One region of the Virgibacillus sp. W0181 genome, then DNA from elsewhere that is predicted to be linked to it. Evidence: riboswitches for the same ligand, from Rfam matches in the RefSeq annotation. Region 1 holds a riboswitch; each other region holds the start of a gene.
The links. A riboswitch is a leader RNA that binds a small molecule or an ion and turns the genes downstream of it on or off. The one in region 1 is predicted to bind cyclic di-GMP.

Region 1 (3,178 bases):
AAAGCTCCACTTCCTGCGCCGTGCTTTTAGCTTGTTTTGCAAGCGGGCTAATGACGTTGACATAAAGCACCGTGTAGACAAGCGCAGTAACAACCAACAGAGCAATGCTTGTGATTGTATATATTTTATTCCAGCGTTTGCGCATGTTCATTAAGCTCCTCTACAGCCAATGCCGAATCGATCTTTAACGTCAACATTGCTTCAAATCCGTCATTTCCATTCGTAATTTCCGTCAGCTCCGTATCGGTGATATATGATTTTTCGCTTAGCATTTCCGTATAGTCTGCAACTTCCGTCAATGACGTAAACGCTCCAACAATCACTATTTTCTCCGGTTCGGTCATTTCATAAACGGACAGCTTTCCACCTGCAAGCGGCAGAACAGTTTCCTCATACATTGAAAAAACAGGGGCGGTTTCTTCCTGCATTTTTTCCATCTCTTTTTCGATCCTTTTTAGCAATTGTTCATCGGCCGTTTCTTTTTGCAATGAGAGCAGTTCGGTTTCCAATCCTGCAAGTTCTGCTTTATCACTCTCCATCGTCGTTGACAGTTCATATCGCTGGTAAAAAATTAGCGCAGCAATTAGAAGCAATAGGAAAATAAATGCAATGGCAAAGAGTACTGGAGCAACATATTTACTTTCTTTTTTTTCGATAAAGTTTATTTCAACCGTCATAAGTTCACCTTCTATGCATCCTGCTTTAATCCAAGCCCATATACATCCACATATTTGCATTCTTCATCAGAAATTGGGGGCGCATAAATATCCAGTGCAAATTCTTCGTTCAACGACTTTTTTATTACCTGCAAATAGGGGGAGTCCCCAGTAAGCAGTATTTGTTCAACTGCCGCATCGCCGTTCATAATCGAATATTGATAGAAATCCAGAATTCTTCTAATCTCGATCATATTATCTTGTATCGGCTGCTCCAGCACTTGTGCATTAACGGCTTGATCAGGCTTAATATACCGGGTGAAAATGGCTTTATTATGCTGAAAGGCGGTTAAAACTAATGCGTCCTCATTCCAATGAATGAGTAAAAGATGCGCAGGTAATTCAGCAATATTATGGGCAAAATAGCGATAAATAGAAAGGAACGTCAAATCTGCTACTACCGGCTTTAAGCCAACTTCTTCAAAAGCTGTCGTAAAGCCCGTAATTTTTTCCTTTGGATAAGCAAACAATAAAATTTCTCTTTCCTCTTGTTTCACTTCCAAAAATTCAACTGCTAGCGCCGGCTGATCAAACGGCAAATAAATTGTACTGCCGAGTTGGTTTTTTATGTATCCGATTGCTTCTTCTTTCTCCAAAGCTGCCGGAATTTTCAATTCCCGTATAACTACAGTACTATCAGGAAGGGCAAGGAATAATTTCTTTCGCTTCCATTTATGTTTCACGACAAGCTTATTCATCGCCTCTTTGAATACTGCTTTATTTAAAATAACGCCATCTTGCACTGTACCTTGCGGAAGCTCCAACTCACCTTTGTAGGCCAGCCCGTCCATCGAAGGCTGTTTGTGGAAAGAATAACGAATAATGTTGTTGGTTATAACGAGATTAACACGACCGGCCGTTGGCAAAATCATCCTTCCACCTCACTTCTTGTTGACTAAATAATGTAAGAAGACGCCCCAATTGCATGATGCAAGGGCGTCAATTGTATAACTAATAAGTATTCATTTATATTTATGGCGTATACCCAGGACAACCTTCCATTTGCATAATATACTTACCATCGTTATTCTTTATAACACCAGTATTTTCTCCATAAAGATTACCACTGTTGGGGTCTTCAGGTATTTCTTCTAAAAATCCTTCAGTTTTTAAAGTCGCAAGATCAGTACTATCCCCTATATTATCTTCCACAGCCGCTAATCTTGCTGCATTAGAAACCAACTGACAATTTGCCTCATGTACGTCTTGCTTTTTTCCATCCAATATACTCCCAATCGCCGGAACAGCAACAGCTGTAATAATTCCTAATATAACGATAACGGCTAATAATTCCACCAACGTAAACCCTTTTTCGTTTTTGAACATCTTTTTTACTTTGTTAAACATATTCATTCCTCCTAATTTAAGAAAAATTAGGTCGGTCGCACTAATGACTCCAGATTATCCAAGTGCCCGATGTATAGATAATCCTTCCCCATCTCCTAATCTTATTATAATAGATTACTAGTTATATTTCGACAAATTATGTGTCGATTTTGCAACTTTTAACCAAAATTCTCAAACATAGAAAACATTGGCAGTACAATTGCCAGTATAATACCGCCTACAACAACAGCAAGCGTGACGATAATGAGTGGCTCAATTAGCACTTTGATCCGATCGGACAGTTGTTCCACTTCTTCCTCATAAAAGTTTGCTACTTTTAAAAGCATCGCGTCGAGTGTTCCGGTTTGTTCGCCGATTTTTATCATTTGCACGACGAGTGCGGGAAAAGCCCAATGACCTATCATCGGGACAGTCATTGATTCGCCGACGGTCAATGATTCACGCGATCGAGCAAATATATCGCGAATCACGCGATTTCCGATAACTTTTTCCGTAATTTCCACCGATTGCAAGATTGGCACGCCACTGTTAAATAAGGCACTTAATGTTTGGGTCGCCCGAACGAATGCGCCTTTATGAACGAGCTGGCCAAAGATCGGAATTCGCATTTTTATAAGATCCATCTGATAGGCAAATGCTTCTTGTTTCATAAATACCCGGTAAAGCGCAACGATCGCAACCACCAACACTATCAAAACCCACCAATACAACCCAGCCCAGTGACTGAGATTTACAATAAACTGGGTATAGGCTGGTAATTCCTGACCAAACGATGAAAACATCGAAACGAATTGCGGCACGACAAAAACGAGCAAAAAGATCGTTAATACAAATGTGATTAAACCGACAATGCTTGGATACATTAAGGCCGAGATTACTTTTTGCCGGTTATTGTACTGCTTCTCGTAGTACGTAGCCATTTGATTCAAGATTTCGTCCAGCTTCCCGCTCGCCTCCCCTGCTTCTATCATATGGACAAGCAGTTCGGGAAAAACGTTCGGATGCTTGCTTGCTGATTCAGACAGGGATTGCCCTTGTTCTAGACGCTTATTCATATCTTCCAGTGCGATCCGCAAAGCATAGTTATTCGTTTGCTCTCTCATCGTTTTTGTTGC
Region 2 (3,178 bases), on a different contig from region 1:
CCTGTAGTTCGATTTGCCTCATATTATTACGCACTGAACGGTAATTAGTAAATAATGTTTGCATGCGCTCCATATTTAAATCCGTTTTTACATTTCCACCTAGAATATCTAGAATATTCCCGACTTTACTAATGCCGGAAAAACTGGCAGCATTATCAACGGCTGCGGCTACTACTTTTCTTTGTCGTTCATTTCTTCCCAAATCACCGCGGGAATCTTTTTTACGCATCCGGATGTAATCGAGTGCTTCTGTCCCATTTAGGTGAACTTCCCCTTTTGGAAATTGATGTTTACCTTGTGAAAAAGCTTGTTCATTTTCGATTGTGACCCCACCAATAGCATCGACCCCTTGCTGAAATCCTTCCATGTTTACTTTTGTATAAAAATGTACAGGTATTTGAAATGCTTCCTCCACTGTTTGTACGGATAACTCCACATCACCGAAGGCATACGCGTGATTAATTTTATCCTTTCCTCGGCCGGGAATATTAACATACGTATCCCTTGGAATACTGAACATAAGCATGGAATTAGTTTTTGGGTTCAACGACATAAGGATCATTGTATCTGATCGGCCTTTGTCCCCATCACGTTCATCAACACCGAGCAACAGTAAATTTATAGATGCATTATTTTTAAAGATCGACTCTAGCTTTTCTTGTCTTTTCGGATCTGCATCTCTTTCTAGCGGGTCATGCATATCGGAAACGGTGTCACCGACTTTATCATATATATAGTATAAAAAGCCCCCCACTAGCAGAAAAAGGATGATAATAATCGCCCCCACCCAATAGGGCCATCTTCTTTTTCGTTTTTTATGTAAATTATTCAGTCTTGAATCCACTTGTATTCTCCCTTTCACCATAAAATGGTTGTCATGTCTACCATAAAATTTTATTACATCAATTATACACCGTTAATGAGCTGAATTTAAGTATATAAAAGATTCTGTTATAAAATCATTGCTGTAGATTAAAGAAATTCGACAGCTCTGTGATAAAACAAGCCTTCTTGTGACAAAAGAAGACACCCACAAGTGATGCAAAGCGAGGTATAATAGGAATAAATAATCAATTCACCAGTTAAAAAGGCAAACTGACTGAAAAGTTAGGACGCAAAGTTACGGATCTAACGCTACCAAGCTATGATGGCCGTGCTGCCTGAGAATTAATGGGGGTACGTGGGATGGAAAATAAATTGAAACGAGAAGAGCAAGATCAAGGGTGGGTTGAATTAATGATAGAAGCTAAGTCGCTTCATTTGTCCGTTGAAGATGTAAGGCTTTTTCTGGATACGATGAAAGATAATGACATAACAACGTACAAAAGAAAAAAGTGTAATGGAAATGCATCCCTTTGAACGATCAAGCAACTTCCTAATCACCTTTTAATGTTTACGTCATACTATCTTTTCACCAGGTCATTTGAACGATCTATTTAAGGGGAGGACAAGGAAAAAGACTTAATTTAAAAGCTTTATATAATATTTATAGAACCATATAGCCTTCCTATGATATAATTCATTTGGAAAGAAGGTGTATGGACGTGATCGGTTTAAGGATTAAACAATTACGGCAAGATAAAAAGATGTCTATTTCTGAACTCGCTGAAAAAGCCGGTGTAGCAAAATCTTATTTAAGCTCTATTGAAAGAAATCTTCAATCGAATCCATCCATCCAATTTATGGAGAAAATAAGTGAAGTACTTAACATATCTGTAAATGAATTGATTCGGAGTGGAGAAGAGGTTGATCTTGAAGAACAGTTGGATGATGAATGGCTTAAGCTTGTACAAGAAGCAATGGATTCTGGTGTGACGAAAGATCAATTTAAAGAGTATCTAGAATTTAATCGTTGGAAAAACAAACAAGAAGGCTAATGATTTATCCGTAGAGCAATAAATGCCTGCGGTTTTTGTTTTGGGCAATTAGCAGAATGCATGCAAACAAAAGTTGATGTATAAATGCACCCATATTACACCCTTGTGCATAGAATAGTATAGGCGATTGAAACTTGATGGTTTCAGCTAGATGGAACAGGGTATAAATGAATAGTAAACGGTCAGTATATGGGCTAATAACGTGCATTGCGTTATCAGTTAAAGTTTATACAAAACAAAAAAACAAGTGACAATTACAATGAATTCCTTTATTATAGGAACAGTACTTTTGTTGTTAATTACAGCAGGCTTACGAGAAAAAGGTGGGGGATCACTATGAAAGAACAAGAGAAATTAAAAAAAATGCTAAGAAAGCTGATCAATGATACAGAGTCTTGTAAAATTAAGTCATCTGATGAAATGATTGAAGCGTTAATATACGAATTGACTAGCGATACTGCTGTGCATTCGAAATCAGTTGTAAATTAGGGAACATATAATATTATTGTAATATCTCAATACCCTAAGGCTGGAGATGCTTTAGGTAATAAAATAAAGGAGCGTGTAACATGAAACTGATTGAAGCAAAGGACTATGAGGATATGAGCAAGCAAGCATGCGCATTAATGGTTAATAAACTAAACGAACTGGACAACCCTGTTCTCGGTTTGGCAACCGGTTCAACACCTGTAGGGCTTTATGAATGTTTGATTGAAAAATATAAACAAGGCGAAATAACATTTGAACATGCAGTTTCTTTTAATTTGGATGAATATATCGGTCTGGCAGATGATAACCCAAACAGCTACCATTATTTTATGAATGAAAAGTTGTTTAATCATATTAATATTCCAAATGAAAATACGCATGTCCCAAGTGGTGTCGCTGAAAACTATGATATAGAATGTGAACAATACGAAAAAATGATAAAAGATGCAAATAACATTGATGTTCAATTACTCGGCTTAGGTGTAAATGGTCACATTGGCTTTAATGAGCCAGGTACGCCGTTTACGAGCAGAACGCATGTAGTGGAATTGGACGAATCCACGAGGAATGCAAATGCACACTTTTTTGCTTCCGGGTGGGAAGTGCCCTCGCGTGCTATTTCAATGGGGATTGAATCAATTATGGAAAGCAAAGAAATTATATTGTTAGCATCAGGTGAGAAAAAAGCAAAAGCAATTGCTAGATTAATCAATGGAGATATCTCAGAATTATTTCCTGCATCTATTCTACATAAACATTCAAACGTCACGGTTATTGCCGATAAAGCAGCATGTGCAAAATTAAAATAAAGA
Region 3 (3,178 bases), on a different contig from region 1:
AGTTAAAAAACTAATAGAAAATATAATATATCTTTTAATGAAATCGTCCCCTTTATAATCTCAATTTCGCCCAAATTGCCGTTGATTGAAATCGCTTTATAGATTTGCTTTGAGATTCGCTCTTTATTCAATGTTAAATCATTCAATATTACTTAACAATAAAAATTACTCTATTTTTGATTTAGTGTCTTTATGATTTCATCGAAAGAGCAAGTTGCATCACTAATCTTACGGGAAGTGCAGGATTTGCCATTTGATTGACATCTCCAACAAAAAACAAATCTTTTAAAGGGTAATAAAATGCAAATGAACCTGATGAACCGGAATGTCCAACCAATTCCCCTCTCCCCATAAAAAATGTCCCAATCCCATTTAGTGGAATTCTCATATATCCAGCACCGTAATGAATCGGAAACATGGAAGCTTGCAACTTGTTCATTACATTTTGTTCATGAAAAACAGCTTTATTAAATAACGTTCCACTAAAGAAAGCTTTGATAAATATCATTAATTCACGAGCAGTAGAAATACCACCTCCACTGGCACGAGAGCTTCTTACGTATTTTGGGCGGTAAAAGGAACTGTCTTTATAATAAACTTTAGGAACAAAATCATGGTCACTCTTAGGAAGGTAAGTATTTGTTAGCTTTAGAGGGTCGAATATTAATTGCTTATATACATCATCTAATGTTGAATTAGCAACTGTTTCAACTATTCTTCCGAGCATATCAAAGTTTATATCAGCGTAATGAGCTCTTTTTCCTCTGTCAGGTGCAAAATGCGGTTTTAAACCTTTGGTCATCGTTATCATTTCATCAAAATCATATTCCATGTCCTGATGGATTGCACGTTTTTTTGCATTATTACTACCTTCTTCAAAGATATCCGGCAATCCGCTTGTTTGACGTAATAAATGTGAAAGTGTAAGCTTTGTGGAATGATCTTGGTTCTTGTAAATATGTAGGTTACCCAATGTTTCTTCTTTAAAGTATTTTGTTACTTCATCGTCAAGTGACAGCTTACCCCGCTCTTTCAAAATAAAAATACAGGTAGAGGTAAACAGCTTTGTGATGCTTGCCATAAGGATTGGGGAATCAACATCCTTCCCCCCGTACCCCTTGCTGTATGAAAAATCTCCTTCCATGTTTTCTACAAGTAGAACGGCTTCATGTATTTGGCTTTTATTTGTAGTTCGTTCGAATACTTTATCAATTTTTTGCGTTTTAACTCCCATATAAACCACCCTCATAATATTTTACTTTTAACAATTAGAGCCTAAAAAATAACGCGTATATTTAACATACACTCTTTAATAATCTGGATATCAGTCGTTCAAATAGAGGATATATAACAGTCTATTTTGCATGTGAATTTTTTAAAGACTTGATTTCCGGAACTATACAAAATATTAAACTGAAACCATTGTTACACGCCCTTTTATAAAGTAAATTTTATAAAAGGGGATAAATAATATAATTTAATAAACTTTTCTTTATAAAGTACAATTCGGTAATGGAGTGTGGTAATATATTACTATCAAATTAATTACACTATTCAGAAAAAGGCAAACCTCTCGAAAGATTGGGACGCAAAGCCTCAGGTCTAATGTTTTTCCAACGATGATAGCTGGGCTGCCTTTCAGGAGGCGATCGTGATTAGTGCAAAAGAACTGGATAAAGAATGGGTAGATTTAATAATTCAAGCTCGGGATTTAGGGATTCCTATTCATGTTGTTAGAGAATACTTAAGCAATGAAGCAATAGAAATTAAATAGATTTTATTTCTTTATTGCTTATCAGAAGACCGAGCAAAAGTTTTCTTCTGTGAAAATCAATTTTCATTAAAAAATACTTTATAATACAAGGTTGAAAACAGCTACTTAGTTTTATTTTTTTCTACAATCATTTTTATATTAACGTTAATGGTTTTTTAAGAAATCTGCAATACATCATATAAAACTAGGATACTTGAAGTAGATGGAAAGCGCTACGATTGAGAACATCGTGGCGCTTTTTTTTGAACAAACTTCCCCTCTTTCCGTTTATGATAGCTCTGTTTAAGTCAGCCCCGGTATCATTACATCTTAAAGAAGATTGATAAAGATTATGGATTAGCTACCTAGCTTAGGTTGTTTTGAAGCGGGTTTTTAAGGATTCGGAAAATACTATATTGTTTTTTGAAAAATATAAATATAACTTGACGGGAATATTCCCGATATGGAATAATTGTGTAAACAACAACGTGTGACTAAGTCAAAGAATCGGATGTGATAATTTCATGTAACAACATACGTTAATGGATTTATGTAAAATGAAAATGGTTGGAGTTGAATCAACATGAACGCGAAAACATTTAGTGCCCTGGCGGAACCAAATCGTCTTGATATCATTGATCTTCTTCTTGAAGAGCCGCTTCCAGTGGGGGAAATTGCAAGTAAATTAAAACTAAACCAGCCCCAAACTTCAAAGCATCTTCGTGTTTTGAGTGAAGCTGGCCTTGTTGAAGTTGAGCCAATAGCAAACCGTCGAATATACAAGTTAAGACTGGAAACGTTTAAAGAGCTAGATAAATGGCTCGATTCTTATCGACGGGTGTGGGAAGCGCGGATGGATCGCCTGGACGATTATCTAAATGTATTACAGGAGAAAAAACACTGAATTAATAACCAATTAATGAATGCACATTAGTTATCTTCACCTTTGAGAATGCACCTAAGACGATGATGATGATTATACCTTTGGAAAAAATTAAGAGTAAAGAAAGGTTACACAATCGAATGGAGGAGTAAAATGTCAAATAACGAATTAAATTCTAGAGTTGAAGGCGACAAAGTGCTAGTACTGGAACGTGTTTTCGATGCACCGTGCGATCTCGTTTTCAATATGTTTAAAGAGCCTGAACATCTAAAAGTTTGGTGGGGACCTATTGGATGGGAACTCCCGGTTTGTCATATTGATTTCCGACCGGGTGGTATGTGGCATTTCTGTATGAAATGTACTGATCGGGATCAAGGGGAATATTACGGTATGGAGTCTTGGGGAAAAGTCATATACAACGATATTATTGAGCCAGAGACGATTATTTACACTGATTATTTTACGGATGCAGATGGAAATATTGACGAGACTATGCCAGCCGCTGAAATTACGTTGAAATTCATCGATCTGGGCGATCAGAC

Region 2: another riboswitch for cyclic di-GMP. It lies ahead of ACLIBG_RS03715 (anti-repressor SinI family protein); the one in region 1 lies ahead of ACLIBG_RS03610 (competence type IV pilus major pilin ComGC).
Region 3: another riboswitch for cyclic di-GMP. It lies ahead of sinI (DNA-binding anti-repressor SinI); the one in region 1 lies ahead of ACLIBG_RS03610 (competence type IV pilus major pilin ComGC).

Annotation. Positions count from the first base shown of each region.
Region 1 is NZ_JBPYCR010000004.1:114,731-117,908, reverse strand. It holds partial or broken gene ACLIBG_RS03625 (hypothetical protein) at 1-145, opposite strand, end outside; gene ACLIBG_RS03620 (hypothetical protein) at 126-677, opposite strand; gene pilM (type IV pilus biogenesis protein PilM) at 689-1,588, opposite strand; gene ACLIBG_RS03610 (competence type IV pilus major pilin ComGC) at 1,689-2,063, opposite strand; cyclic di-GMP riboswitch class II at 2,084-2,168, opposite strand; gene ACLIBG_RS03605 (type II secretion system F family protein) at 2,222-3,178, opposite strand, start outside.
Region 2 is NZ_JBPYCR010000005.1:19,566-22,743, forward strand. It holds gene ACLIBG_RS03710 (LCP family glycopolymer transferase) at 1-844, opposite strand, end outside; cyclic di-GMP riboswitch class I at 1,080-1,164, shown strand; gene ACLIBG_RS03715 (anti-repressor SinI family protein) at 1,186-1,359, shown strand; gene ACLIBG_RS03720 (helix-turn-helix domain-containing protein) at 1,545-1,877, shown strand; gene ACLIBG_RS03725 (hypothetical protein) at 2,214-2,366, shown strand; gene nagB (glucosamine-6-phosphate deaminase) at 2,447-3,175, shown strand.
Region 3 is NZ_JBPYCR010000015.1:53,072-56,249, forward strand. It holds gene ACLIBG_RS08490 (serine hydrolase domain-containing protein) at 191-1,234, opposite strand; cyclic di-GMP riboswitch class I at 1,554-1,639, shown strand; gene sinI (DNA-binding anti-repressor SinI) at 1,652-1,774, shown strand; gene ACLIBG_RS08500 (ArsR/SmtB family transcription factor) at 2,337-2,657, shown strand; gene ACLIBG_RS08505 (SRPBCC domain-containing protein) at 2,790-3,178, shown strand, end outside.